DNA from 4 places in the Pedobacter antarcticus genome. Region 2 is predicted to be linked to each of the others. Evidence: riboswitches for the same ligand, from Rfam matches in the RefSeq annotation. Region 2 holds a riboswitch; each other region holds the start of a gene.
What was found. Region 2 has a riboswitch for S-adenosylmethionine ahead of metH (methionine synthase). Riboswitches for the same ligand answer to the same signal wherever they lie in the genome.

Region 1: another riboswitch for S-adenosylmethionine. It lies ahead of BLR53_RS11850 (peroxiredoxin family protein); the one in region 2 lies ahead of metH (methionine synthase).
Region 3: another riboswitch for S-adenosylmethionine. It lies ahead of BLR53_RS13540 (TlpA disulfide reductase family protein); the one in region 2 lies ahead of metH (methionine synthase).
Region 4: another riboswitch for S-adenosylmethionine. It lies ahead of BLR53_RS00910 (SusC/RagA family TonB-linked outer membrane protein); the one in region 2 lies ahead of metH (methionine synthase).

The regions. Positions count from the first base shown of each region.
Region 1 covers NZ_FNGZ01000005.1:57,017-64,477, reverse strand. Annotated here, with positions in the region: gene BLR53_RS11870 (TonB-dependent receptor) at 1-650, opposite strand, end outside; gene BLR53_RS11865 (cytochrome-c peroxidase) at 735-1,688, opposite strand; gene BLR53_RS11860 (YceI family protein) at 1,788-2,435, opposite strand; gene BLR53_RS11855 (peroxiredoxin family protein) at 2,467-3,786, opposite strand; gene BLR53_RS11850 (peroxiredoxin family protein) at 3,841-5,142, opposite strand; SAM riboswitch class I at 5,283-5,379, opposite strand; gene BLR53_RS11845 (RagB/SusD family nutrient uptake outer membrane protein) at 5,917-7,446, opposite strand.
Region 2 covers NZ_FNGZ01000004.1:54,424-61,884, reverse strand. Annotated here, with positions in the region: gene metF (methylenetetrahydrofolate reductase [NAD(P)H]) at 1-742, opposite strand, end outside; gene metH (methionine synthase) at 751-4,410, opposite strand; SAM riboswitch class I at 4,518-4,626, opposite strand; gene BLR53_RS10170 (Bax inhibitor-1/YccA family protein) at 4,748-5,497, opposite strand; gene BLR53_RS10165 (hypothetical protein) at 5,548-6,117, opposite strand; gene murQ (N-acetylmuramic acid 6-phosphate etherase) at 6,129-6,935, opposite strand; gene BLR53_RS10155 (S41 family peptidase) at 7,112-7,461, shown strand, end outside.
Region 3 covers NZ_FNGZ01000006.1:127,170-134,630, reverse strand. Annotated here, with positions in the region: gene BLR53_RS13545 (SusC/RagA family TonB-linked outer membrane protein) at 1-2,835, opposite strand, end outside; gene BLR53_RS13540 (TlpA disulfide reductase family protein) at 3,195-4,187, opposite strand; SAM riboswitch class I at 4,272-4,381, opposite strand; gene BLR53_RS13535 (MIP/aquaporin family protein) at 4,495-5,220, opposite strand; gene glpK (glycerol kinase GlpK) at 5,268-6,776, opposite strand; gene BLR53_RS13525 (glycerol-3-phosphate dehydrogenase/oxidase) at 6,786-7,461, opposite strand, start outside.
Region 4 covers NZ_FNGZ01000001.1:203,559-211,019, forward strand. Annotated here, with positions in the region: gene BLR53_RS00900 (hypothetical protein) at 1-360, shown strand, start outside; gene BLR53_RS00905 (hypothetical protein) at 379-612, opposite strand; SAM riboswitch class I at 751-858, shown strand; gene BLR53_RS00910 (SusC/RagA family TonB-linked outer membrane protein) at 1,155-4,328, shown strand; gene BLR53_RS00915 (SusD/RagB family nutrient-binding outer membrane lipoprotein) at 4,339-5,772, shown strand; gene efp (elongation factor P) at 5,869-6,429, opposite strand; gene BLR53_RS00925 (outer membrane beta-barrel family protein) at 6,608-7,461, shown strand, end outside.

The DNA of each region.
Region 1 (7,461 bases), on a different contig from region 2:
TCTATCGACCCTACAGGAATAGCATTTAAGTCATATCCTGTTGCTCCATTTCCTAGACCTCCCCAACTAATATTTGAGCTTTTGTGGCGTCTTTTTCCATTGACCAGCACCAAAACCTGATCGACTCCAAGACCTTTAAGCTGTACTGTGGAAGTTGCCGAGGCCGCATCACCTCCACCAGAAACAGAGGAGTGAAATGAGGGCGACACATATTGCAGCAACTGGGTGACGCTCGCTTGCGGTGAGTATTGCTGCAAGGTTTTAAGGTCAATCACATCTACCGGAACGGGAGAATTGAGTTTAGTACGGTTGGCGCTACGTGAGCCCACAATCTGAAGTTCATTAAGGTTATTGTCTGCGGCCTCCAGAGCAATACTGAGTTTTGTAGCTGTACCAATTTCTACTTCCGCCGACTTATAACCGATATAAGAAACCAGGAGATACCGGCCGTTTCTGACAACTATACTAAATGTGCCGTCCTGTTTGGTAACAGCGGCCCCATCCAGTCCTTTCACTTTTACAGAAACGCCGGGCAACGGCAGTTTATCGTCGGCAGAGACAACCACTCCGGTAAGTGTTCTTTGCTGAGCAAAAATATGGGTGGATATTAATGTGCCCAAAATTAGTATCAAGAGTAGTTTTCTTTTCATTTATTCGTATTTAAAATAGACATACCTGTGGCTAATCCGCCTAAAAACACAGCAAATCAGATTGGTAATAGAAAAAAATAAGGGTTATTTTTTATTAAACCTGTCGTCTGTCAAAGTGACCAAAAAGGCTTCCAGATCGTTGATTTCAACGTCTGTCAGTCCAAGAGGCCTGCTCAGCGAAAGGTCCCGGTTCTTCCCGTTTTTAATAAACTCGTCAGGGTTATTATAGTATTTAATGACGTCTTTTAGTGTTTTAAACATCCCATTATGCATATAAGGGGCCGTTAAAGCCACGTTCCTTAACCCAGGGATTTTAAAGTGCCCTTCGTGCTCAGGGTTTTTGGTCACCTCAAATCTACCGGCATCTTTTAAATCGGCGCCATTAAATAAACCTATACCTTTAAAACGGTCTGCGGTAAAATCTTCTCCTGAATGGCAATTATTACAATTTGCTTTTCCAATGAACAACAGCCGGCCCCGTTTTGCCGATTCGGAAACAGCATTATCATCCCCGTCGATATAACGGTCATAAGGGCTGTTTGAGGTTTCCAGCGTACGTTCATAGGCTGCAATTGCTGCTAACAGGTTCTTCTGGTTTGGTGCAGCATTAAATATATTCTGAAATAGCTTCGCATAGGTCTGGTCTTTCTGCAACCTCTCCAACGCTTCAGCAATTGGAAGATTCATCTCGACCGGATTAATGATGGGCTGCAAAGCCTGCTCTTCCAATGAAGACACCCGCCCATCCCAGAACAGGTTCGGCCGACCAGACAGATTGGTAACTGAAGGAGAATTCCGCGAGCCTATTGTTCCTCCAACTCCCACGCTGAAGGTCGCTGTATCAGCAAAAGCAAATTCAGGTTTATGGCAGGACGCACAGCTGATAGATTTATCTTTAGAAAGGATCGGATCAAAAAACAGTTTTTCTCCAAGGCGTTCTTTACTGTTAATCACATCTGGATCATCGGCACCAAAGCCTGCAATGATAAACACCAGTGTGGTGAGCACTACGGAAATAAGTATTTTAGGTCTTCTCATTTTATTTTTTTAGCTGTCAAATCAAAAAATCCAAATCGTTAAGGCTGCTGTAGGAACCGGACAGGAAAACCCTGCCCGGTATCTGAATGATCACCAATTTTATTTATTGGCCACAAGCTGTATGTCGAGTTCAAAATCGTCATAGATGGTCTTATCTCCCAGATTTTCAAAAAAACTTTTAGACCTGAATTTGATATCATATTTGGTCCTGTCTACTTTGATCTTTGCTTTAGCAACCAGTTTATTATTATCTACGGTTACATTTGCCGGAAAGGTCACCTCATTAGTAATGCCTTTAATGGTTAGATTCCCTTTGATCTGATATAGTCCTGAACCTTTACTTTGTGCAGAAGTGATTACAAATTTCGCCGTACCAAACTTTTCTACCGCAAAGAAGTCATCACTTTTAAGATGTCCCAGGAGTTTTGCATTGCCCTCCTTGTCTTGGATATCGGTAACTGTGATTGTCTTGGTGTCTAGTTCAAAACTTCCTCCTTTAAGTACGTTGTTATCTACTTCCAGTGATCCTGAACGTACCTGAATAGTGCCGGCGTGTTCACCAGTAACTTTCTTTGCAAGCCATGTCAGCTTACTCTGGCCAGGATCCACTTTAAAGGATATAGCTTTTTTACTTAGTTCCAGCTTGGTAACTGAACCCGCAGAAGCATACCTGGGCGCAATTGTAAAAGAAGAAAGCACAAAGACAGTTGTTACTGCAACTGCAGTCAGGGTGGTAATTTGTTTCATATCTGAGATTTTTAGTTTTAATATTCTGTTATTATCTGCTGGCAGTCTGCGTAGCAAAATAAGTTGCCGGTGGTACAGGCTCAGCAAGTAGCTCATCAAGTACTTTGTTGAATTTCTTCTCGTATTCTGAATAATACTGTCCGGTAACTGTTCCGGTATAGCCGGTATAAATTTCTCTCACTTCACCTTTACGGTCGATGATAATGGTTGTAGGATAGGCGACGAATTTATTAAGTGCTGGTAATTTGTCGGCAACCAGGCGTTTGTCTGCTAACCCGCCAAATAAAATATCATATTTGATTTCATATTTATCACGCAGTTTACCCAGGGTATATTTACCATACTCCAAATCATCTTTCTGTTCAAATCCAATGGCAATCGCTTCAACACCGCGTTCTTTATTTTTATTGAACCAGGGTGACAAGAAAACTGTCTGGTCGGTACAATTCGGACACCATGTACCCACGAGTTCTACGATCACGACCTTTCCTTGGTATTTAGCATCAGTTAAGGAAACCGGCTTACCAGTCAAATCCGGAAATGTAAATGCAAGCTTTTTTAACCCCGGTTTTAAGGACGTTAATGTGTAAGGATCCGGTAATTCGGCTTTGCTATCTTTTACACCTGTAAATTTCAGGTTGTCATAAATCCCCTGACTTATTTCACCGGATAAGGTTCCATCTTCATTGATCGTACCTCTGTAGATTCTGGGGCTGGGCCCACTAAATCCAGATAATACGAACTGGTTACCTTGTACTGTTCCTTCCAGTTCCCTGCTGTCCCCTGTAACCTGCATAACCACACCGGTCAGTTTGTTACCGACCTGTTTAAGAACGGCAACTTTATTTGGTACAGCTTCTTTTGAGAAGCCTTTAAACTCCCACTTACCTGTCAGATCGGCTGCTGGCGCAACGTCTTTACCTGGCTCCACGAATCGATAGTCCTTCCCTTGCTCTGCAGTGAAAGGAAGTGCATTACCACGAAGGCCCGGAACCAGACTTCTATATTCGCCGCTTATTTTTCCGTCACTCTCTATTTTAGCTACCAGGGCAGCGTCGTAGGTATTCATCTTAATAAAAAGCGAGTCTTTACCTAGATACTGGATATGGAAATCGTCCCTTCTGCTCCCGTTTAGTAAGGTAAAAGTTGCCGTTTCGACATCTTTACCCTTAAGTTCAAAATTAAAAGGCACTTCACTTTCACTTACTTTGAAAACGCCGCGCCAGATGCCTTCTTTAATAAATTTCCTGGCTGTTTTAGGGTCTTCTACAGTCTTTGTGAATGCCAGAGAAGAGGAAGAAATAAGCGTAGCAAGGGCTAGCACCTGTATTTTATACACATGATATTTCATAATAAAAAATTTTTGGTTTATATTAAACTGAGGTTATTTGGATAGCCAGGGACTCTATTTTCCTTTATTATAGGCTACGGTTAGGGATTCGGGTACAGGCTCAGCAATGAGTTCATCCAGAACTTTATTAAATTTTCGCTCATATTCCTCGAAGTACTTTCCGGTAACCGTCCCGGTATAACCGGTATATATTTCTCTGACATTACCCTTTCTATCAATAATAATTGTAGTAGGGAATGCCACAAATTTATTCAGCGCAGGCAACTTTTCAGCAACAACTTTCTTATCGGCAATTCCACCGAAAAGTATGTCATAAGTAATTCCATACTTATTTTTCAATGTACCTAAGGTATATTTTGCATACTCCAGATCATCTTTTTGCTCAAAGCCAATAGCGATTGCTTCTACTCCACGACTTTGATTTTTCTTAAACCAAGGTGCAAGAAATACGGTCTGATCTGTACAGTTAGGGCACCATGTGCCTATTGTCTCAATAATAACTACTTTACCTTTGTATTTTTCGTCACTTAAAGAAACCTGTTTACCATTTAGATCGGGGAAGGTAAATTCAAGTTTATTATATCCTTCTTTAAGGAAGGTTAATTTATAAGGATCCGGCAGCGCTGCTTTTTCACTACGCTGCGCATCGAACTTCACATTTTTATAGATGCCAAAACCCTGTTCACCAGAGATACTATTGTCATCATTAATTTTCCCTTTTACAATAAACGGACTCGGCCCGGTAAAGCCTGATAATTCAAATTCATCACCCTGAACTGTACCTTCGAGTTCTCTGGTATCACCAACCACAGTCATAATTACACCGGTTAACTTATTTCCGGTCTGTTTAAGCAAGGCAATTGATGCAGGAACTGCGTCTTTAGTATAGGTTTTGATTTCCCACTTACCTGAAATGTCATGTTTCGGTGCAACATCTTTCCCGGGTTCTACAAAACGGTAGGCTTTACCATATTCTGCCACAAAGGGTAAAGAATTACCCCGGAATCCAGGAACCAGGCTGCGATATTCGCCCGTCAGCGTACCATTATCTTCGAGTTTTGCCACCAGCGCAGCGTCATAAGTGTTCATCTTTACATAAATTGAATCCGCTCCGAGGCGTTCAACATGAAAATCGTCACGTCTGGCTCCGTTAATCAGCGTTAAGATGGCTGTCTTAGGATCCTTACCTTTAAACTCAAAATTAAACGGGACTTTTGATTCACTTACATTAAATACGCCACGCCATATGCCCTCTCTGGGAAGTGGCTTTGAACCGTTCGCAGATACCGTTCCCCCCAGTAATACTACTGAGGTCATCAGGCATGCAATTTTAGCTGAAATTGTAGTTTTCATCATCGTTATTAATTTAAATACTATAGTTTCATAGTGTTTAATAACATCGTACTGACCTTCATGTCCACGCAAATACCCTCTGCAGATGCAGGTATTCAACTGGATTTCCTTAACATGAAACGGTGAGTAACTTGTTATTGGTTAATTTATAATCTATTTCTAGATCAGTTTGAGCACTTTTTCCTATGGAAAGTTGCTAGAAGTTCAACGAGACTGCCTCTCCCTTCTTCTGTATAAATCAACTAATTAATGGTGGTGATTAATTAGGTACTTCCTGATACCCCGGTAGCTTATTAAAAGAATAAATGACCACCATAATATTCTATCAAAATGCCCCGGGGTACCAGGATTTTAAATGAGAATATTAAAGAATTACCTTTAAATGGAGGCCAAAATCTTAATTTATTAGAAACAACAGCGCAGACGATCTTCTGAACACAAATTCAGCATATTTTCTTTGAGCGGTCTACTGGATATCATAATGAGAGTTTTATGTTTTTGTTAATTATTTTTTATAAATATAGGGAGTATAGATCACTTACACAATTAAATCTACCAAAATAGTAGTATTAATTATTAAAACACTGATATATAGGTTATTAATATTTTAAACATGTTACAAATCTGTCTTAAATTATGTTGCACGATCCTTTTCAGGCCCAGAATCAGCCTGCTCACCTTAATGTCTTAACGCTTAATTAGCGATGTTGTCCGGACAAATGGCATCTGCTATATCTGATCTTTAAATATAGCAGATGACTTTGCATTTAAGCTACCTTATTCTGCGGGTTTCCAACCCACATTCGCTGCAGTCGCTGTCTCCCCGTATTTTCCTTTTTCATTAAAATAATCTTTACCTCCAAAAGTATAAACCGGTTGTTTCACAAGATCCAGCTGTAACTGAGGAATTGGATATTCAGTGGGGGTTCCGCCTACCAGCAGGTTATTACGCCGCATAAAAGTGAAAGGGATAAATGCCCCCCCTGCCCCATCGATTTCTATCGCATATTCGTAATGCAGAGCCTTTCTCAAACTGTCTTCATCTGGAGCAACATTAGGCAGACCTCCGGCAGATTTTCTGGATGCCGTAGCTTCATTCAACAGGTTCGCTGCTCCCGAATAATCCTTTAACCAGAATTTAGCTTCAGATTTCAACAGTCTGAGCTCTTCAGTAAGGAAGTATGGATTTACTGCACCCGGGGTATTTAAGGTATTCGCTACATTAAACCATCTTACACGGGTGTAATTGGTAAACAAGCCACGTCCCCGGGACTCAATCAGAATTCCGAAACTGGTCGAATATCCAAAATACTTATAGAACCGCTGATCTTCACTCTCAATAGCGGGCAAAATACCAGTCTGCGGATAAATCTTAGGTGTTTTTCCTGTCTTATCAGCAAGATAAGCAACTTTCAGATCCGGTGGAAGCCAGCCTGAGCCATCAGAATTACGCTGTAGCAAGTTAGTGAGCAGCTGATTATAATAACCGCCCGTAACAGTGCTTATCATATAATCCTGAGTGATTCCTTTTTCCGCATATTGCAAAACTTTCGTCCAGTGCGCGCTTCCGAGTTTTTCAGATTCTTCTATATCCCTGGACTCCGAGGACAGAATACGTGCCGCCATGGAATTGGCCAGCCTGATAAAGTTTGCTTTGTTTAATGTCTGACCTCTTAAAAAATCAAATTTAAAGCTCTGATTAGCTTCAGCCAATGTAATTGATTTATCTATAAGTCTGATACTGTTAGCGATAAGTGCTTTATAGGAGTCTGGAAAATCTTTAGTTGTCAGATTTGCATCATCGACAATAATACCTCTGTCGAAAATCACACCGAGATATCCCTGAGCCACGCCTTTTGCATAATAAGCCGCAGCAAGGCAATCATCAGTACGGTCTACGCCTTGAGTATCAAAAATGCGCTTGCCTTGTTTTTCTATGATATCAACAGCCAGTGTTGCATCCAGGTTAGCCTGGTATAAGTTGTTATAAAAGGTATTCCAAGTAACTGCGCCCCGGTAAGAAGTGTTATTATTTAAACGCAGACGGGGCTCATTAGCGAAGTCCCACCAGGACGAATTACCATTGGTATTTGTAGTCTGATCTGCCAGCAAGCTGAAATGCGTTCCGGCAGAACTTGTCGAAGTTGAAAAAACAGTCTGAACACTGCTAGTGGTAAGTTTAAGACCAAGATCTCGGATCTGATCAATGGCTTCCTGATTAGTAAGCGTTGTTGGATTATCGAAGTCCGTTTTCTTACATGCTGTGAACAACAAAGGCAGTAGTAATATATAGTATGGTATTTTCATGAGTTCAAGGATTAA
Region 2 (7,461 bases):
TCAGTTGTTTAGAACTCGTAATAGGTTTTAACCCGGGAATTATGGGGACATTTATCCCATTCGCCCTGCAATTAGCTACGAATTCACAATATTTAGCATTGTCAAAAAACATTTGGGTCACAATAAACTCTGCACCCATATCTACTTTTTGCTTTAGGTATTTGAAGTCTGCTTTCAGGTTAGGTGCCTCAAAGTGTTTTTCGGGATACCCGGCAACTCCGATGCAGAAATTTGTTTGAAAAGCAGAATGATCTTCGAACAGGTACCGGCCTTCGTTCATGCTTTTTACCTGACCCAGCAGATCTGTCGCAAATGCATGACCACCGGGTGTCGGAATGAAGCCGGAGTCTGCCTGACGGGCATCTCCCCGAAGTACCAGTACATTGTCGATACCCAGGAACTGCAAATCTATTAATGCATTTTCTGTTTCTTCTTTGGTAAATCCACCGCAGATTAAATGGGGTACGGCATCTACCTTATAACGGTTCATAATTGCTGCACAAATTGCTACTGTACCCGGTCTTTTGCGATAAGAAACTTTTTCGAGTAAACCGCTGGTATGTTGTTTATAGATATAATCTTCTCTGTGATAGGTTACGTCAATAAATGGCGGGTTAAATTCCATGAGCGGATCTATAGCTTTATAGATTTCATGAATACTCTTGCCTTTTAAGGGAGGAAGAAGTTCGAAAGAAAAAAGGGTTTTATCCCCGGCATTACTAATGTGGTCGGTAATTTTCATGGTTTGGTTTAATAAGCTAAATTCGGGCTAAGCCATCTTTCTGTGTCTTCAAGACTCATGTTTTTTCGCAGGGCGTATTCTTCTACCTGGTCTTTAGTAATCTTACCTAATCCGAAATAACGCGATTCCGGATGGGCGAAATAGAAACCGCTGACAGCTGCAGTAGGATACATGGCAAAGCTTTCGGTTAGTTTGAGGTTGATTTTGGCTTCTGCATCCAGTAAACGGAACAAGGTATCTTTCTCTGTATGGTCAGGACAGGCCGGATAACCCGGCGCAGGACGAATACCGGCATATTCTTCTTTGATCAGTTCTTCATTGGTCAGAGACTCTTCTCTGGCATATCCCCAGTATTCTTTGCGGACAAGTTCATGCATTCTCTCGGCAAAGGCCTCAGCAAGTCTGTCGGCCAGAGCTTTTACCATAATACTGTTATAATCATCGTGGTTAGCTTCAAATTCAGCCACCATTTCATCACAGCCTATTCCGGTTGTCAACGCAAAACCACCGAAATAATCAGCTACCTGATCTTCTTTGGTTGCTACGAAATCCGAAAGGGCATAATAGGGCTGCCCTGCTACTTTCTCGGCCTGCTGGCGAAGTGTGTGAATGGTTACGGGGCCATTTTCTGTTTCCAGAAAGATATCATCTCCTTGTGCGTAGGCGGGCCAGAAACCAATAACGGCTTTAGCGGTAAGAAGCTTCTCTTTTACTATTTTTTTAAGCAGTACCTGGGCATCATCGAAAAGTTTCTGAGCCTCAATACCGACGTTTTTATCACTGAATATTTTCGGGTAACTGCCGCGCAGTTCCCAGGTATGGAAAAATGGTGTCCAGTCTATATAGGGTACCAGAATATCAAGCGGATAGTCTTCAAATGTACGTGTGCCGGTAAAAGCTGGAGCAGGAGCGACCAGTGCCGGATTTATCTTAAAGCGGTCTGCTCTTACTTCTTCTAATGATTTGAAACGTTTATCTGATCTTTTATTCAGGTGGTTTTCCCTGGCCTTATCGTAGTCCTCACGGATCTGCCGAATATATTCCCCCCGGTTATCGGGGTTCATAAGTGTGCTGCAAACGGTTACACTTCTGGATGCATCCAGCACATGGATCGCAGGTCCCGAATAATTAGGTGCAATTTTTACCGCTGCATGGATTCTTGAAGTCGTCGCTCCGCCAATCAACAGAGGTAAAGTAAATCCTTCACGTTCCATCTCTTTAGCAAAATGCACCATTTCATCCAGTGAAGGTGTGATCAGCCCGCTCAGGCCTATAATATCTGCATTGATTTCCTTAGCCTTTCTAATGATTTCCTGTGCGGGAACCATAACGCCTAGATCCACAATTTCAAAGTTATTACAGGCGAGTACTACACCTACAATGTTTTTACCGATATCATGAACGTCACCTTTCACGGTGGCAAGTAATATTTTTCCTGCTGATGAGCTTTGATCACCATCTGGATTATCTAGTTTTTCCTGTTCAATAAAGGGTAGGAGATAGGCCACTGCTTTTTTCATGACACGCGCAGATTTAACTACCTGCGGCAGAAACATCTTTCCGGCACCAAACAGATCACCGACAATGTTCATTCCGTCCATCAAAGGCCCCTCTATGACATGTATCGGTCTTGGATATTGTTGTCTGGCTTCTTCCACGTCGGCATCCAGATATTCGATAATACCTTTAACCAGTGAGTGGGAAAGGCGTGATTCTACACTTGCTTTCCGCCATTCTTCATCTTTTACGAGTTCTTTTCCTTTTGATTTGACGGTTTCTGCAAAATCTACCAGGCGCTCTGTTGCGTCTTCTCTACGGTTTAGCAGGACGTCCTCAACTCTTTCCAGCATTTCAGGTGGGATAGCTTCATATACTTCGAGCATTCCGGCATTTACAATTCCCATATTTAAACCTGCTTTGATCGCATGGTACAGGAACGCCGAGTGCATGGCCTCTCTTACCGTATTATTTCCACGGAAAGAGAAGGATATATTGGAGACACCCCCGCTTACTTTAGCATAAGGCAGGTTTTCTTTAATCCAGCGTGTAGCATTTATGAAATCCACAGCATAATTGTTATGCTCTTCCAGTCCGGTTGCAACCGTCAGAATATTCGGATCGAAGATAATATCTTCTGCAGGGAAGCCTATTTCATCTACCAGAATATCGTAAGATCTTTTACAGATTTCTTTACGGCGTTCATAGTTGTCGGCCTGTCCATTCTCGTCAAAGGCCATAACTACGACCGCTGCGCCATAATCCATAATCTTACGCGCACTTTCACGGAATTTATCTTCGCCTTCTTTCAGGGAAATTGAATTGACAATGCCCTTACCCTGAAGGCATTTCAGGCCGGCTTCGATAACACTCCATTTAGAGGAGTCTACCATGATTGGTAATTTAGATATATCTGGTTCTGAGGCGATAAGATTCAAAAACTTGGTCATTGCCGCTTCTGAGTCCAGCATTCCCTCATCCATATTGACATCAATGACCTGTGCCCCGCCCTCAACCTGCTGTCGGGCTACTGTCAAAGCGGCTTCATAGTCACCGCTCAGAATTAGTTTAGAGAATTTAGGAGATCCGGTAATGTTGGTTCTTTCACCGATATTGACGAAGATGCTTTCGGGGGTGATAGTTACGGGTTCCAATCCGCTTAGGCGCAGGTAACGCTCCGGTGTGGGGAGAACTCTTGGCCTGATTCCTTTGGCTTTCGCTGCAATAGCAGCAATATGCTCTGGTGTGGTGCCACAACAACCACCCACAATATTGACAAAGCCATGCTGTATAAAATCGTCTACAAGGTTTGCTGTCTCGTTAGGCATTTCATCGTATGCGCCAAATTCATTCGGTAATCCGGCATTTGGATAGGCCGATACATAACAGTTAGCTTTTGCAGCAAGCTCTTCAATATGCGGACGCATGTCTTTAGCTCCCAAAGCACAGTTAAAACCAATACTTAGCGGACGGGCATGGATTACCGAGTTTAAGAAAGCTTCTACAGTCTGGCCGCTGAGGGTTCTTCCGGAGGCATCGGTAATGGTACCGGAGATCATAATCTCTATTTTACGGCCAATCTCTGCTTCATATCTACGAATGGCAATAATCGCTGCTTTTGCATTCAGTGTATCAAAAATAGTTTCGATCATTAACAGGTCGGATCCACCGTCTACCAGGCCTCTGATCTGCGCAAAATAGGCATCTGAAAGTTCGTCGAATGTTAAAGCGCGGTAACCAGGATCGTTCACATCTGGTGAAATGGATAGAGTCCGGTTGGTCGGTCCAATCGCACCTGCTACATAGCACCGGCGGTCTGGATTTTTGGCCATAAACTCATTGACGGCTTCTTTTGCGATTTTAGCACCTTCAAAGCTCATTTCATAGTCTAGCTCTTCCATCTGATAGTCGGCCAGTGAAATACGCTGTGTACTAAAGGTATTGGTTTCTATAATGTCGGTACCAGCTTTCAGGTAGTCGGTGTGAATGGCTTTAATAATATCTGGCCTGGTTAGATTCAACAGGTCATTGTTACCTTTAACATCACAGGGATGATCTTTAAAACGCTCCCCCCTGAAGTCTTCTTCTGAAAGGGTATAACGCTGGATCATGGTTCCCATGGCGCCGTCTATGATTAATATTCTTTGCTCTAAATCTTCTCTAATGCTCATAGCTTGGATGCATATTCAATTGGTATTGTAAACAGTTCCGGAATAAATAAGGGTACGGGTTACAATAGGGTAATATGCTTAATCAGAAATCCAGGGTGGATCGAATTAACTTATCTTTCAGGAACAGCCGCAGCGTTCGAGTAGAATGTAGCACCTTGTCAGCACAGGTTGCTAAGACTTCGTCGGGTCTAATCCCTCCGTCTTTCTTTATAAGCTGGTGCAAAAATGCAAAAAAGAAAAATCAATTCCAAGAAATTGGTGTGTAAACGCAATAAAATACCGAAGGCCATGCATATTTGCACGGCCTTCGGTATTTTATTCTGTGGAATGTGTTAGCTTATTTTCTTCCGCCAAAGATTCTTAATAAGAATAGGAAGATATTAATAAAGTCAAGATACAGGGATAATGCACCCATAATCGCTAGCTTTTTAGAATCTGCATCTGCCATTGTAGATCCGTTCTCTTCCAGACCAGCACCAATTCTTTTTAATTTCTGTACATCATAAGCGGTCAGCGCAGTAAAGATTGCTACACCAAAGAAACTCATGATATAATCGAACTGCGAGCTTTGCAGAAACATATTAACAACCATCGCAATTACCAGCCCTACAACACCAACCATAAGGATCGGGCCGAATTTACTCAAGTCAGTATTGGTTGTATAGCCTAAAACAGCCATTAAACCGAAAATACCGGCAGCAGCTGCAAAACAGCCAATCACCGAAGAGGATGCATAAATTAACAGGATGAAACTTAAGCTTACTCCTGTAAGTAAAGAGTAAAGAATAAAAACACCCAGTAAAGCGGAATAGGAGAGTTTATTAAGGCCCGCACTCATTAGCATAACCAAACCCAGTGGTGCAAACATAGCTACATATCCTAAAATAGACATTTTGCCTGTTTCCTGATTAATCAGGTAATTCAGCATTTCGGGTGTATTGGCCATGTAAACTGCAGCTGCGGTTGAAATACCTAATGCCACAAACATCCATAGAAATACGTTTGCAAAGAATTTCTTTGCCACTGTTCCTGTTTGGTTTTCTACAAAAACAGATTGGTTTGACCAGTTATGATTATTGTTCTCCATTCGTTTTAATTTTTAATTTAAATATACCGATTCTAAACTGTATACAAAGGTTATGCCCCTAACCTTTTTGTCAGGATTTCTTCAACTTTTTTGAAAATTTGTACCGGTTTGAGGGTTCTCCATGCCAAATCGTCAAGCTGACCGCCAAAATTGATGTAATAATCAATATTGCTGCTGCGGAACTCTTCGATCACATGGGGTGTAAAATTAATCCCTGCTATCCAGCCATCTTCGACATCTTGAAACCACTCTTCATAGTAGCTGTCTTCCGAAGAGTGGAAGTTCAGGACATTTTCTCCTATCAGGATAAATTTATGAATTCCCTCATCTATCATCAGCTCCAGGATTTCTCTTTTCAGCAGCATAATATCATTGGAGATCGCATCATTCCACTCTCCTATAAATTCGATAATAGAATATTGCCTTTCATAATCTGTATAAAGGACTTTAATGTATAACGTAGTAGACCCGAAGTCATCCCACTGTGGATGGATTAGGTAATTATAGAGTTGCTTATCAAAATAAAACTCTGAATATTCTGTATTATAAAAAGGGGATCGTGGATCTTCCGCGGCGATATAATCATCTCTCCAGCGGTAAAATGGTTCTATTTCGTGCATGAAATCTTTGTTTAAATTTGACCGGCTTCTACTGCTTTGCGTACGCTTCCGTGCTCAATAAGCAAAGCTTCTGCCTGTTCATAGGGGATTTGAAGTTCTGCCATTACCATCTGCGTGCCACGGTCTACAAGCTTACTATTGGTTAACTGCATATCCACCATTTTGTTGCCTTTAACTTTGCCTAATTTGATCATTACGGTAGTACTGAGCATATTAAGAACCAGTTTCTGTGCGGTGCCTGATTTCATTCTTGTAGAACCGGTTAAAAACTCAGGACCCACAACTACTTCTACCGGATATTGCGCTTCTGCCGCTACCGGGCTTCCTGAGTTGCAAACGATACAGCCGGTAAGGATCTGGTTTTCTGCTGCTTTTTTCAAGCCGCCTATTACATATGGAGTAGTTCCAGATGCAGCCAGTCCGATTACACTATCTTTCGGCCCGATCTGATAGTATAATAAATCGTTCCAGGCTTGTTCAGTATCATCTTCGGCATTCTCCACTGCGCGTCTGATGGCTGTATCACCACCTGCAATGATGCCGACGACTTCATCGAACGCCACCCCGAAAGTGGGAGGGCATTCTGACGCGTCTACCACGCCTAATCTACCGCTGGTTCCGGCACCGATATAAAATAACCGGCCACCTTCTTTCATCCTTTCGGTAACCGCAACGGCCAGATTCTCAATCTGCGGGATGCACTTGGCCACAGCATGCGGAACGGTCTGGTCTTCTTGATTAATACCGGTAAGAATTTCCCGAAAGCTCATTTGGTCAATATTGTTATAAAGGGAGTCCTGTTCAGTTGTGCGTATCATAAATTTGCTTTCAAATGTGTTATTGATGCCAGCCGGCGCAGGATATTTCAAGCCTTCGTCAGCCAATTCTTTATAAAGTACGGTATTTGTGAGAAAATATGAAACAATTATAAATCTGCGGGGGTTAAATAGTTAATTGACAGCCTAATTTTATAGCTTTGTGCAATTACTCACCAATGAAGCCAACTACCCGTAAAAATCTGCTAATCGCCCTTACTTATTCAGTCACTTTAATAGGTGGTATGTACTTGGGCTATAGGTTTTTGAAGGATCAGGGCTTTACGGTGCAACGTAATATTCAATATGCGGATAGTTCCATGGAAAAAGTGGACGAGATCATCAACCTGATCAATAGAAACTATGTTGATGAAATTAACGCCGATACACTGAGCCATCTGGAGATCGACAGCCTGTTGCATAAGCTCGATCCGCACAGTATTTATCTTCCCCCATTAAAGGCAAGTGAACAGTCTGATATGCTGGAGGGTAATTTTGAAGGGATAGGAATTGAATATTATATTCTTAA
Region 3 (7,461 bases), on a different contig from region 2:
ATAACCCAATGACACATTTTTTAAACGTATAAATGACCCATCTTCCAGATAACGGCTACTCAGACTGGCTACATTTCCTCCGTAGTTATTTGCAGATCCGCCATTTACAGTGGGGTCTCCGCTGAAAGTGGTCATTCTCGGAATATCTGTTTGTTGTCCTTCATAATGCCATCTCTCCAGTTGTCTTGGCAGGAAACCAATATTACTTTGTGTTCCACCATGAACCAGAAAGAAATCGTTCATGTTCATGATTTTATTTCCCTGCTGAAAGATAAAGAAGACATTCAGATCGAAATTTTTAACCTTAACCGTATTGTTTAATCCTCCTGTATATTTAGGTAAAGCATTACCTACAATCTGTCTGTCAGCGGAAGTGATCAGACCGTCTCCATTTACGTCGTCATAAACAGCATTACCTGTTTTTGGATCTACATATAATTGTTTGTACAACTGGAAAGAGTTTACTGCGTAACCTTCTCTCAGGATTGAAATATTTCTTCCTGAGGCACCTAACGTAATATCAGAGGCTAATTTTTCGATCTTATTGTTGTTCTTTGACACATTGAATTCTGTAGTCCAGCTGAAATTTTTAGTTTCCACATTTACTGAACTGATGCTTAATTCCAGACCTTTATTTCTAACTGCACCGTAGTTCTGCAGATAAGAGCTAAAACCCGAACGATAAGGCACAGGCACGTTCAGCAACAGATCATAGGTGTATTTATTATAATAATCAAAGGAAACGTTCAGCCTTTTCTTCAAGATGGAGAACTCAGTGCCCAAGTCTATCTGACGGGTAGTCTCCCAGGTTAAGTCCGGGTTAGCCAATTGTGATGGTGCTGTACCAGCTGTCTCCAGGTAATTATATCCTGCCGACCATAAACCGAGTGCTGCATAGTCATCTATACCATTCTGATTACCGGAAAGGCCTATACTACCTCGGAATTTCAGTTCATCAAATATGTTCAGATCTTTGATAAAAGTCTCTTGTCCAGCTCTCCAGGTAAGTCCTCCTGATGGGAAATAACCCCATTGTTTATTGATCCCGAATTTCGAAGAGGCATCAGCACGAATACTTCCATCAATAGTGTACTTGTTGTCATAGGTATAACTTGCTTTACCAAAAAAAGAAACCATTTTATTCTGCGAGCGGGCTGAAGATCCGGAGCGGATAGCTGCATTATCTATCGACCTCAAAGAATTGGTTGCAAATCCGGTTCCGGAAGCGCTGGTAGTCTCATATAATTTGGAATAAATGGTATTCCCAACCAATGCATTGATATTATGCTTTTTATTCTCACCGAAGGATTTGATATAGGTTAATACCTGCTCATTTGTTAAGACCAGATTTTTTGTTTCATAGGATGCTGCAGAACCATTAGAGGCAATACCAGCACTAATCAATGTATTACTGTAGCTATTCTCATATACGCTGTTATTATCGATACTCCAGCTGGTTCTCAGCTTTAATTCCGGCAGGATTGTATACTCTCCGAATACATTACCAATCGTACGCCACCCAACCGCATGGTTATCCAGGTTTTCTATCAGTGCCAGGTGGTTATCAAAACTTCCATAACGGGCATACGTTCCATCTGGCTTGTAGATAGGCAAATATGACCTTGGGAAAATGGCTGAGTTAATTACACCAGTCGGATTATTATCACTTCCACTCAATGCTCTTTCAGTCCTGGTAAAATTAAAGCTGGTTCCAATTTTTAATCTATCGGTTAACCGGTTGTCATAATTGAAACGCCCGGTAAATCTTTCAAAATCCGAAGGCTTCACTACACTCTCTTGTTTTAGATAGCCTACACCAGTATAGTAGGTACTTGTTGCAGAACCTCCTTGTGCAGATACTTCGTAATTTGAAGTTTTTGCAGTTCTGAACAGTCCGCTTACACGGTCATATGTGGGCTGGGAAGTCGGATCTGCGAACGGAAGCACAATAGTGGAAGGATCTTTCTTCTGATCCAGTCCTGTATTCAGCACCGCCTCATTAGCCAGCATCGCTGTCTCAGCGCCACTAACGCTCTTGAATTTATTTACAGCTTCAGACCAGCCCTGATAAGTACTCAGGTTGATTTTCGCTTTAGTGTTTAAACTACCGCGCTTAGTCGTGACCAGCACAACTCCATTAGCGCCCATAGATCCGTAGATGGCTGTTGCACTGGCATCTTTAAGGATAACCAATGATTCGATATCTTCAGGGTTAATATCTGCAAGTGGGTTTGATGCAGTCTGGTTACCCAGACCGGCCCTGATGGAATTGCTACTATTTACAAATACACCATCGATAACATATAATGGTTCTACAGATGCATTTATCGAGTTATTTCCACGAATCCGGAAAGTGATACCTCCACCAGGAACACCGGAGTTGGAAGATACCTGTACGCCGGCAGCTTTACCCTGAATAAGTTGATTGAATCCAGATCCGCCGGTTGCAGTCAGGTCCTCTCCTTTTAATGTGGTAATAGAACCAGCGATAAACTTACGTTCCTGGGTACTGTAGCCTGTTACAACTACTTCGCTAAGTTGCTGAAGATCGGGCTCCAGTGCAATCACTTTACCGATATCCCTAAGCTGAACGGTTTTACCTAAGTATCCGATATAGCTGAATAAAAGACTTTTTTCTGCTTCAGCAACACGAATACTGAATGTCCCGTCAGTATTGGTTAATGTTCCGGACTTCTGCCCTGAAACCCTGATACTCACTCCTGGTAAAGGCTGCTGATCAGTCTGATCAACCACTTTACCAGTAATGGTCCTGTCCTGCGCCTGGACTTCCAGAGCGAATAGGACCCAAATTATAAATAGTAATTTTGTTTTCATTTAAGCTGATTTATAAGAAACAGGTATGAATTCAAACAGGTAGATGGATGGCATAGCAAAGCCACGCTACAGTTCCAACCCGGAATTTTCACACGAAATAATAGATATAGCTATCCCTGGCCCCCTATTCGGGCGCATCATTTTATAGCTGAAATTAGAAATGAAAAGCCGTAATACGGCTTGTATGAGGCAGGATTATGCCATCATACAACATCGCATGGGAGTCATGCAATCAAGAGAAACTGGAGAAAGTGTAATAAGATTAATCGACGTCTGCACAGCAGGGAGAGACCTGGAATTAATTTGGTTCTGAGTCATGTTTATTGAGGTTAATATAAAGGGTGTTTTTTGTGTCTGGATTATTTATCGAAAAGTTCTTTTAATTTTTGCTGTAATTCTTCTCCGCGAAGGTTTCTGCCAACAATGACACCCTGAGGATCTAACAAGACATTGGAAGGAATGGCTCTTACACCATATAATTTCGCTGGCGCACTATCCCAGAAAGCAAGGTCTGAGACCTGCGTCCAAGCTAAATGGTCATCTTTGATAGCCTTTTCCCAGGCTTCTTTGGTTTTGTCCAATGAAACACCTAAAATCTCAAAACCTTTATCATTATACTGTTTATAGGCAGCTACCAGATTTGGATTCTCTTTTCTACATGGAGGACACCAGGCAGCCCAAAAATCTACCAGCACATATTTACCCTGAAAATCGCGCAGATTTACTGTTTTTCCTTCTGGAGTAACCGAATGAAAATCCGGTGCTTTTTTTCCTACACTCACATTTCCCAATACGGTAACCAGCTCATTCAGAACATTTACATAGGGTGTGTTTTTCAGGGAAGGGTCAAGCAGTGCAATATTTGTCTTAATTTCTTCAGGGCTTAATCTATAAGAGAAGTCGCGGTATAAGATATAAGCTGAAACAATCGAAGCGGGATTAGCTTTGATAAACGCTGACACGTCGACATTTCTTTCTTTTTTATAAGCAGCGAACAGATCTTGTGAGGGTGACCCTGTTACTTTGGATCCTCTGTAATAAGCAGCTGTGTCCAGCTCCACATTTACCGCTCCGCTTTCCAGAAATAAATAAAAAGGACTTTGATCTTTATAAAGCGTTACGCCGTAGAGTTCCGGCAGCTCCAATTGTGTTTTAAACTGGAACTTCCCCTCATTCAGACTCGCTGAATCGATAGTGATAAAAGATTTGTTGTAAAATTTCTGCAAATAGATTTTACCAGATTTCAAACCGGGTACAGTACCTGTAAGCGTTAGTGGTTTTTTATCCGCTGCCTGTAAAGACAAAGTGCTTAGTAGTAAGCCTGCAGTTAAGATTTGTAGCGTTCTTTTCATTTTATCTTCTTTTAAGGTTAACTATACTGTTAAACTCCAGAAAAATAATAATGCTTCATTACCTTCAAACGGGGTAAACTACATTACTTATATTTCTCCTCTCGGAGCTGGAATTAGCACCTTTCATTCCTGCAGCAGGAGCGGAGGTTGCCAAGACGTTACAGGGCCATTCCCTCAGTCTTTCTTTATAAGTATAGTCGGTATTTTTAATTACCAGGTCAAAGATATAAAAATATACTACTAAATCAATAGATATTATTTTAAAATATTGAAAACACTCCAAAAATGCATTTTTTGACCAAAAAAATTATAAACTGAGATAAAGTAATGCTGCTAATCCTGCCCCGATCATTGGCCCTGCTACAGGAACCCATGCATATGACCAGTCACTTCCTCCTTTATTCTTAATAGGTAATAAAGCATGTATAATTCTTGGTCCAAGATCCCTTACCGGATTGATCGCATAACCAGTAGTTCCACCTAAAGATAATCCAATTGCCCATACCACAAATGCAACCGGAATTGCACCAACAGTACCCAACCCTATCGCTGTTTTAGTCTCTGTAATCTGCGCCCTGGTGATGTAAAAAACGGTGAAGATCAGAACAAACGCCCCGATAATTTCACTTAATGTATTAGAAAAGTAGTTTCTTATCGCTGGCCCTGTACAGAACACAGCCAGGATTAAAGGTGCCGAATTGGTTCTTTTAAAATGATCTGCGTAGACCACCCACACCAATAATGCACCCGCCATTGCGCCCAGCATCTGCGCCGTCATATAACTGAGCACATCAGCCCATGGGAATTTGCCGGCAACCGCGAGTCCGAACGTTACCGCAGGGCTCAGATGTGCTCCGCTATAGGGCCCGGCGATTGTAACCCCTGTAAAAACAGCCAGAGCCCACGCTGTTGTAATTACAATCCAGCCACTATTCTGGCCTTTCGTATCATTTAAAAGGACATTGGCTACCACGCCATCACCCAGTAATATCAGGACCATTGTCCCTAAAAATTCAGCTGCAAAAGGTGTCATATCTGATTGTATAAATGGAAAATTATATTGCCCGGTTGAAAATTAAATTACACGTCTTCCGGTAATTCATCGTTCCAGCTTTGCGCTGCATGCACAGCTCTCTTCCATCCTTTAATTGCATTTTTAAGCTTATCCGATCCGCCCTGTGGCTCGAATACTTTTTCCGACTGCCATTGCTGACTAATCTCGTCAACGCTTTCCCAGTAGCCTACCGCCAGTCCTGCCAGGTAGGCTGCCCCTAATGCAGTCGTCTCCACTATAGAAGGCCGGATCACATTACAGCCTAGAAGATTTGCCTGGAACTGCATCAGCAAGTCATTAGCTGTTGCACCTCCGTCAACCCGCAATTCCTTTATCGGCATCCCCGAATCTGCTTCCATTGCTTTCAATACATCCATGGTCTGAAAAGCAATGGATTCTATTGCAGCCCTTGCGATATGGCCTGAAGTAGCGCCCCTGCTTAACCCAACTATGGTTCCCCTGACGTCAGGTTTCCAATACGGCGCTCCCAGTCCCGCAAAGGCGGGTACAAAATACACGCCCCCGTTGTCCTTTACACTCAAAGCCAGTTTCTCTACATCTGCGGAATTCTGGATAATACCGAGCCCATCACGCAGCCATTGAACGACTGCGCCCCCTATAAAAATACTACCCTCAAACGCATACTGGATCTTTCCGTCAATCTTCCAGGCAACAGTGGTCAGCAAGTTATTTTTAGAGGCGATAAACTCCTCACCTATATTCATCAGCATAAAACATCCGGTTCCATAGGTGTTTTTAACCATGGCTTTATCCAGGCACATCTGTCCGAATAATGCGGCATGCTGGTCGCCGGCAATTCCGGCTATTGGGATTTTTGAAGCAAAGATGGTAGTCTTGGTCTCCCCATAAATTTCGCTGCTCTGTTTAACCTCAGGAAGCATAGATGCAGGGATATCAAATAAGTCCAATAGTTCCTGATCCCATTCCTGCGTGCGGATATTAAACAGCATTGTTCTGCTGGCATTGGTAATATCTGTAACATGGACTTCTCCACGGGTAAAATTCCAGACCAGCCAGGTATCTACTGTTCCAAAGACCAGTTCTCCAGCTTCTGCTTTTTCGCGCGCACCAGCGACATTCTCAAGTATCCAGTTAATTTTAGACGCAGAAAAATAGGCATCAATTACTAATCCGGTCTTGTCCCGTACCAGCTCTGTCTTTCCCTGACGCTGCAATGCCTCACAAAAGGGTGCGGTTCTGCGATCCTGCCAGACAATAGCATTATAAATAGGTATACCGGTATTTCTGTCCCATACAATCGTTGTTTCCCGCTGATTGGTAATTCCAATCGCCGCGATTTGCTTTCCATTAATCCCCATTTTTACTGTGGCCTCTGCAGCAACTCCTGCTTGCGTTGCCCAAATTTCCGTAGGGTCATGTTCTACCCAGCCTGATTGCGGAAATATCTGTGTGAATTCCTTCTGGACTACAGACCTTACTTTTCCAGTATGATCGAAAATAATAGCACGTGAACTTGTAGTGCCCTGGTCAAGAGCTAAGATGAATTTTTCCATAAGATGATATTAAGGTTGGTATGGCTCTAATAAATAGTTTTGAGCAAGTTGAACAAACTCCTGCTTTTGCTGGTCTTCCCAGCTCAGATCATAATTCAGCTCTTTTGCCATCAGCGCAGCTACTCCGGCAGCGGAATCTATCGCTGCTCTGGCATCCAGAAACAGCATCCTTATTCTCCTTGCAAGCACATCTTCGACTGTTCTCGCCATTTCATGACGGACAGCCCAGATAACCTGTGCCTGAATAAAGGGTAAACGCGGGTGGATCTGAGTTTTCCATACCGGGTTTTCCTCTGCCAATTTAAGCAGTTGAGGCAGGTCCGTACCATACACCGACAAAGGCTTTGTCACGTCTAATCCAGTCTGACTGCCATGTATAGGCAGATTTTTCGTTTTACAATTCTCCGGAGGTAGCTGAGCGGTCCTGTATATCTGATTGACTGTATCTTCTGCCATCCTCCTGTAAGTAGTCCATTTTCCTCCAGTCATCGTGATCAGTCCTGATTTACTAACCAGTAGCTTATGACTTCTTGAAATTTCTTTGGTTTTAGTTGATCCCTCTTCGGGCGCTGCCAAGGGACGCAGACCTGCAAAAACACTTAGTACATCTTTACGCAGGGGCGCTTTAAGCAGGTAAGTGGCAGTAGTACGCAATACGAAATCTATTTCTTCTTCGAGTGCAACC
Region 4 (7,461 bases), on a different contig from region 2:
ATCACATTTGACAGTCTTGATGTGGAATTGCTGAAAGCACCTGTATTAAGGGAGATTTTATTAGGAGAAGCCAGGATTGGCAGGCCCGCAACTTATCAGACAATGGTAACTTATATAGCTTACTACCGGCAGACAGTCGCTTACAGAGAGTTTCGTGAAAATTTGTCGCTATTTAAACGAATGGAATCTCTGAAAGTAAACCCTTTGAATTGGGAAATGGACAAGGTGCTTTTTAACCGCCTTGGGTTTACTGAAAGCGATCTGGAAGATTTTAAGTCCTACATTTCGTCTCCTGAACATGCTGATATGAACTATAAGCAGGCCTATATAGGTTACATGAATGAAATAATGGCCTTATAAATGTAAATTAACTATTGATTAATCCTTGTCTTGTGTTGGTGTGGTTAACATTTCCTTCCCACTTCCTTTGCTGTTTCTTCGGACTTCCTTCGCTGTTCCTTCGGTCAGAATCGAATAAGGAGCGAGGGAAAAGCGGATGATTTTTAAATGAAAATCGACCAAATGCAAAACTGTATACTTTCTTCCGGAGAAAATATAGCGGCCTGATAAAGCGAAGCTGAAAAAGCTTAATAAAAAGCTTTTTATTTTCATCGGTCAGCTTATTAGGCTACTAATTAAATAGTCAAATATAGCTGGCTATTATGCGCAGATAAAAAATATTCAAATAAATTCTACAGAATAAGTAGTTTTTAAATTATGAATGATATATTTGCCCCGGTTATTTTAAAGAACTTATCAAGAAAGGTGGAGGGAATGGCCCTTTGAAGCCTTAGCAACCGTCCGTGAAAATGGAAATGGTGCTAATTCCATCCCGGGACAGCCCGGGGTAGTTAAGTCAGTTGAATGCAAATAATTTATGTCTGACATAAACGCAAGCACTTCTGATTTTCAGCGGTGTTTTTTTTTGCCGCTTTTAATTGTATTGGATGTTTAATTTAAATGAGTACAGATGTAAAAACATTACCTAAGAGTGATCTACCCTCAGCCAGACCGGATTACGTTTACGTATTGGCTGTCTGGACAAACAAATTTTAAAGACACCTCCTGTTATATTTCGAGTTTAAAAAAAAGCGGACGTAAGCCGCAGTGGGATTGGTATGTCTAAATTTTCTTATCATCAATAATCAATAATTATGTTTAAAAGTATAAAACTGTCAGCGATACTCTTCCTGATATTGCTTTCACAACTGACTTTCGCACAGGATACCACTATTAAAGGAGTTGTTAAAGCCTCCACGGGGGAGACATTACCGGGTGTGTCCGTAGCCCTTAAAGGCTCCTCTCAGGTGGTTGCTACAGACATCAACGGCTCTTTTTCTATTGTCGCGCCGGACAGAAGCATACTGGTGTTTTCTTATATAGGTTTTCAAGTACAGGAACTCCAGATTAATAGAAATGCAGGCGCATTACTGGTCACATTACAGCCGACTGAAAATGCGCTTAATGAAGTTGTCGTGACCGCACTGGGTATTAACAGGCAAAAAAAATCATTGGGGTATGCCGTGCAGGAAATCAAGGGTCAGGATTTGGCGGAGGCGAAAGAAACGAATTTAGTTAATGCGCTGGCTGGAAAAATCGCCGGTGTGAGAGTAACGAACAGTCAGGGAGACATGGGTTCCTCAAGAGTGGTGATACGTGGGGAAACCTCCATTTCAGGAAATAACCAGCCTCTGTTCGTAGTAGATGGGATTCCGGTGGATAATTCTCAATTGAATTCTGCAGGTGCACGTGATTATGCTAATGCCATTTCGGACATTAATGCAGACGATATAGAATCGATCAGCGTACTGAAGGGGCCAAATGCAGCTGCGCTTTATGGATCGCGTGCTGCGGCTGGTGTCATCATCATTAAAACGAAGACTGGTAAATCAAAACGAGGAGTGGGCATCACAGTAAATTCCAATACTGTGCTGGAGACTATTGCTACATTGCCTGTTTATCAAAATGCATTTGGCCAGGGTTCTGAAGGCCTGTTCAGTTATGTAGATGGAAAAGGAAAGGGTCTGAATGATGGGGTCGATGAAAGCTGGGGACCAAGAATGGATGGACGTTTATTGCCTCAGTTCTTTTCTAAAGGTGTCGCGGTTCCATTTGTCGCACACCCGGATAATGTACGTGATTTCTTTCAGACAGGATATTCATTGAATAATGGTATTGCAATTGCAGATGCAACTGAGAAATTTGATTACCGGTTATCATATAATAATTTAAAACAGGTCGGTGTAGTTCCGAATTCAGGTCAGGGAAAAAATTCAGTGACCTTGAACACAACATTAAGGCTTACACCGAAATTGAGTCTCACCGCCAATGCTAATTATAGCAAACTTGGCTCAGACAATCTTCCTGGAACTGGTGGCTCAAGGTCTACGAGTACAATGCTTCAGTTCGCTTGGTTTGGAAGACAGGTAGATATTAATGAGCTCAAAAATTATCTGGATGAAGACGGAAATACGTTCAACTGGAATAATAGCTACTATTCTAATCCTTACTGGGTTGCCTACGAAAATACGGTGTCCCAAAACAGAAACCGTTTAATTGGAAGCGTAGGTCTGAATTACAAAATTATTGATGGTCTGGACTTTAATTTTCGTACAGGTACAGATTATTATAATGACCGCAGAAAGGTTCGTGTAGCTTACGGTACGAACGGATCGCCTTTCGGCTCTTATACAGAAAGTGCTTTCACTGTTAGTGAGACTAATACAGATGGGACGCTGAATCTTAATAAAAAACTAAGTTCTGACTTTACACTAGAAGCACTCGTAGGGGCAAATATCCGGTCGAGGTATATCGAGCAGAATGATCAGAGTGCACCGCGTCTTGCAGTAGCCGGTTTGTATGCGCTGAATAACTCACGTGATCCGCTCACTTCGTCAAATATTTATAATAAGCTGAAATCTTACAGTATTTATTCTTCCGCGCAACTTGGTTTCAGAAATTATCTTTTTGCAAATATTACGGCACGTAATGATTGGTCTTCTACTTTACCGGCGCAAAACCGGTCTTATTTTTATCCTTCATTTAACGGAAGCTTTGTTTTAACGGAGGCTCTGGATATTAAGAGTGAGGTACTTGATTACGCCAAAATTCGCGGAGGCTGGTCTAAAGTTGGTAAAGATGCAGATCCTTACCGTTTAATTAACACTTACGGTTTTAGTGCCCCATTTGGGTCCAATCCACAGTTGAGTCCTTCCACAACAGATCTTAACCCTAATTTAAAACCGGAAACAACGACTTCAACTGAATTAGGAGCAGAAGCGAGTTTCTTTAACAAAAGAGTCCGTTTGGACCTGAGTTTATATAATACAAATAGTTATGATCAGATCTTGAGCGTAGATGTGAGTCAGAGCACGGGTTTTAAGTCTAAACTGCTGAATGCCGGAAAGATAAATAACAAAGGTATTGAGGTTCAATTAGGTGTAACTCCTGTTAAAAAAGCTTTCACCTGGGATGTTGATGTTAATTTTGCGGCGAACAGGAGCAGAGTCATTTCACTGGATGATGCCGGACTTCTGCAAAATTACGTAGTTGCTACTAACTCTGCTCAGGTAATTGCGTCTGTTGGACAGCCTTATGGTACCTTATTTGGAAATGCTTTTCTGAGAGATGCCGGCGGAAATATTATCGTTAACTCTACAGGCGCGCCACAAACAGATCCCTCTAAAAAGGTATTGGGAAAATATACACCAGATTGGATAGGTGGCATTTCAAATACTTTTAGTTATAAAGGACTAAGCCTTGGTGTACTTATCGATGCGAGTATCGGAGGTTCAATTTACAATGGCACTTATGCTACTGGTACTTATACAGGTGTATTGGCATCTACACTTCCGGGAAGGGGCGCCGAATTTGGCGGCATATCGTATTACTATCCGGATAATAAAAAAGCTAATGGTACTGTCCGGGTGGGCAATGGGGCTGCTGCTCCAACTGGCGCTGTTGTTTATGATGATGGTATCGTATTTAATGGTGTGAGTGCCGACGGTAAGCCAAATGAAAAAGTTCTGCCTGCACAGCAATATTATAAGTCATTCCGTACAATAGATGAGGCCAATATTTTTGATGCTTCTTATGTCAAATTAAGAGAGGTGAAATTGAGCTATAATTTACCAGCCAAATGGATTCGTCCTTTAAATCTTCAGGGAGTCTCAGTTTCTTTAGTTGGCCGTAATCTTCTGATAATTCACCGCAACGTTACTGACATAGATCCTGAAGTTGCTTTTAATACCGGAAACGGGCAGGGACTGGAAAGTTTGTCAAATCCGACGACACGAAGCTACGGCTTCAACATTAACATCAAAATTTAATAATCTGGACATGAAAAATAATAAACTATATATCATAGCTGCACTGGCATTCTCCCTGGCGTCCTGCGCAAAGGAACTGGATAAAATTAATATCAATCCAAATGCAACTGAAAAAGCACAGCCTGATTATCTGTTGACAGGCGCAATTAAAAACACAGCAGATGTATATTGGGGAACTACCAATAATATGAATTCAAGCCTGCTTTTTTCTCAGCAATTTGCAAAGGTTCAATATACAGAGGAAGATCGCTTTATCTATTCGAATAGTAGTTTGACTACATTGTGGTCAAATGGTTATTCTCAAGGTATCATTGCTTTTAACAAGATAATCGAAGCCGGCGATGCACAGGATAATCCGAATTACCGGGGCGTTGGCCTGGTCTTACGTTCATGGGTGTTTCTTCTGCTGACAGATGCGTATGGCGATGTGCCTTATACAGAGGCCGGGAAACTAAACGAGTTTATTACGCCTGCTTATGACAAACAAAAAGATATATATTTCGGCTTGCTGGAAGATCTGAAAGCCGCTAAAACGGTACTCAATCCGGCTGGCAAGGCAATCGGAGGCGATATTATTTATAATGGAGATATTTCGCGCTGGAAAAAACTGGCTAACTCACTCCGGGTCCGGATTGCACTGCGTATCGCAGACCGGGAACCTGCAAAAGCAAAACAAGTATTTGATGAGATTAAGGCAGATAATGATGCATTGATTAGTGAGAATGCAGATATAGCACAGTTAATTTATCAGACCTCTCCTCAACAGAATCCGATTAGCGCACAGTTTGAAACCCGTGACGATTACCGGATCAGCAAAACAATCGTCGATAAGTTGTCCGAGCTTAAAGATCCCAGACTAGCAGTTTATGCCAGTAAGACGCAGACGCCTACACCAGAAGAGTATGTTGGTTTACCAAACGGACTAACGAACTCTGAAGCGAGTGCATTAGGTTTTGCAAAGGTATCTAAGCCAGGCGCTTACTTTCTTTTACCTCAGGCCCCGGCTGTAATCTTCAGTTATGCAGAATTACTGTTTGACAGGGCAGAAGCTGCCGCCAGGGGATTCACAACTGAAAATGCTGCAGATCTTTATCAGCAGGGGATTAAAGCGTCTTTCAGACAGTATAATATTTCTGATGCCGCTGCGGCAGCTTATGTAGCTCAGCCCTTCGCTCAATATGATCCGGGTAACTACAAGAAATCAATCGGTGAACAAAAATGGCTGGCTTTATTTGGGCAGGGCCTTGAGGCCTGGGCCGAGAGGCGCAGGTTGGATTATCCGGTGCTGAAAGCCTCGGTTAACACGGTTTTAAATGGCGAAATTCCGGTACGTTTCATTTACCCCGGAACAGAACAATCTTTAAATATTCAAAGCTATAAAAATGCAGTTGCGAGCCAGGGTCCCGACCTGCTGACCACTAAGTTATGGTTTGATGTGAATTAGCTGAAAGGCCAATTCTGAGTCATAAAAATGCCCCCGGAAAGTGTCTCACTTTTTGGGGGCATTTTAGGATATCCGTGATGCTTTTTTGAATGTAAATTATTTTACACGCTCTATGTATTCACCTGTACGGGTGTCTATTTTAACTTTATCACCTTGATTCACAAACAAAGGTACCTTAACTTCGACTCCATTTTCTAATGTGGCATATTTTAATGCACCTGAAGAAGTATCACCTTTTACAGCTGGTTCCGCATAAGTAATTTCCAGTTCTACAAAATTCGGTGTAAGGGCCATAATAGGTTCTTCGCTTTCAAAAGAAACCACTACGCTCATTCCTTCTTTTAAATATTTAGCAGCCGGTCCAAATAATGCTTTAGGAATGTTAAACTGATCAAATGTTTCATTATCCATTACCACAAAATAATCACCGTCTTCATACAGGTATTGATAGTCATTGGTTTCAACACGGCATATTTCCACCTGCTCATCTGTTCCTAAACGTGCTTCAACTATTTTTCCGGTTTTAATATTACGGAATTTACCTAAGTAGAAAGCTCCGCCTTTACCTGGTGTACGGTGAATGAATTCTGTAACTGTTACCAGTTCACTGTTGTAACGTAAAATATTTCCTACTTTAATTTCAGATGCCTTTGCCATAAAGAATATAATTGTAAAATTTGAGCCTAAAGATAAATGCTTTTTTGAATTTATAAGATTAATCTGATCAGAATAGTCTCAAGCCAATTTTTTATTTGTCTTCTCCGAAAATCCCTATATTGTAGAGGAATTCTTTAATCTAAAGAATGTCAGCCTCTTAAAACCTAATATTTATTGTATGCACAAAATTCTACAAGCGGGATTACTTCTTCTCCTTCCTCATGCTGTCTCAGCTCAACTATCCTTAAAAGGTAAGGTTAGCAACGAAAATAAAGAACCCGTGGAATTGGCAATAGTCAGTATTAAAAAAGGCAACGTGATAATCGGAAATACTATCACAGACAGTTTAGGCCATTATCAATTTCCGGATCTTAAAAATGGAGCGTATACTATTTCGGTGAAGAATATAGCTTTTAAGGATACTACCTTTCTTGCTGTGGTCGATGCAAATACCTTACCTGATATTTCTCTGCGTCGTATTGGCGACCTGAAAGAAGTGGTTGTAACAGCCAAAAAGCCTGTTTTTCAACGTGAAATTGATCGCCTGCGTTTTAATGTCGGAGAAACGGACCTGGTGTTCGGAAACAATATCTGGGATGTTATTGAAAAAACACCACTGGTAAATGTTTCCTCGGACGGAACCATACAGATCAGCGGTACTTCAGGTGCGATTGTATACATTAATAATAAGCGAAAAGTGCTTAGCGGTAATGCGCTGAAAAATTATTTAAGCAGTATTCCGTCAGATAATCTGGATGCAATTGAAGTTATAACTACACCACCGAGCAAATACGATGCAGAAGGTGGCGCAGGAATTATTAACATCCTGACCAAAAAGAATAAGGAAGAGGGGCTGGTCGGGAATACCGTGCTTAGTTCCAGGCAGACTGCCGTTAATTCGCAGGGTGCCAGTGTCTATTTGAATAACCGTCAGGGGAAATGGAATGTATACTCAGATTTTTCTATGGGTAACCGGAGCAGGCAGCCTGAGTTTAAAAAAGATATATATTATCCTGCCTCCGGTACGAAAAG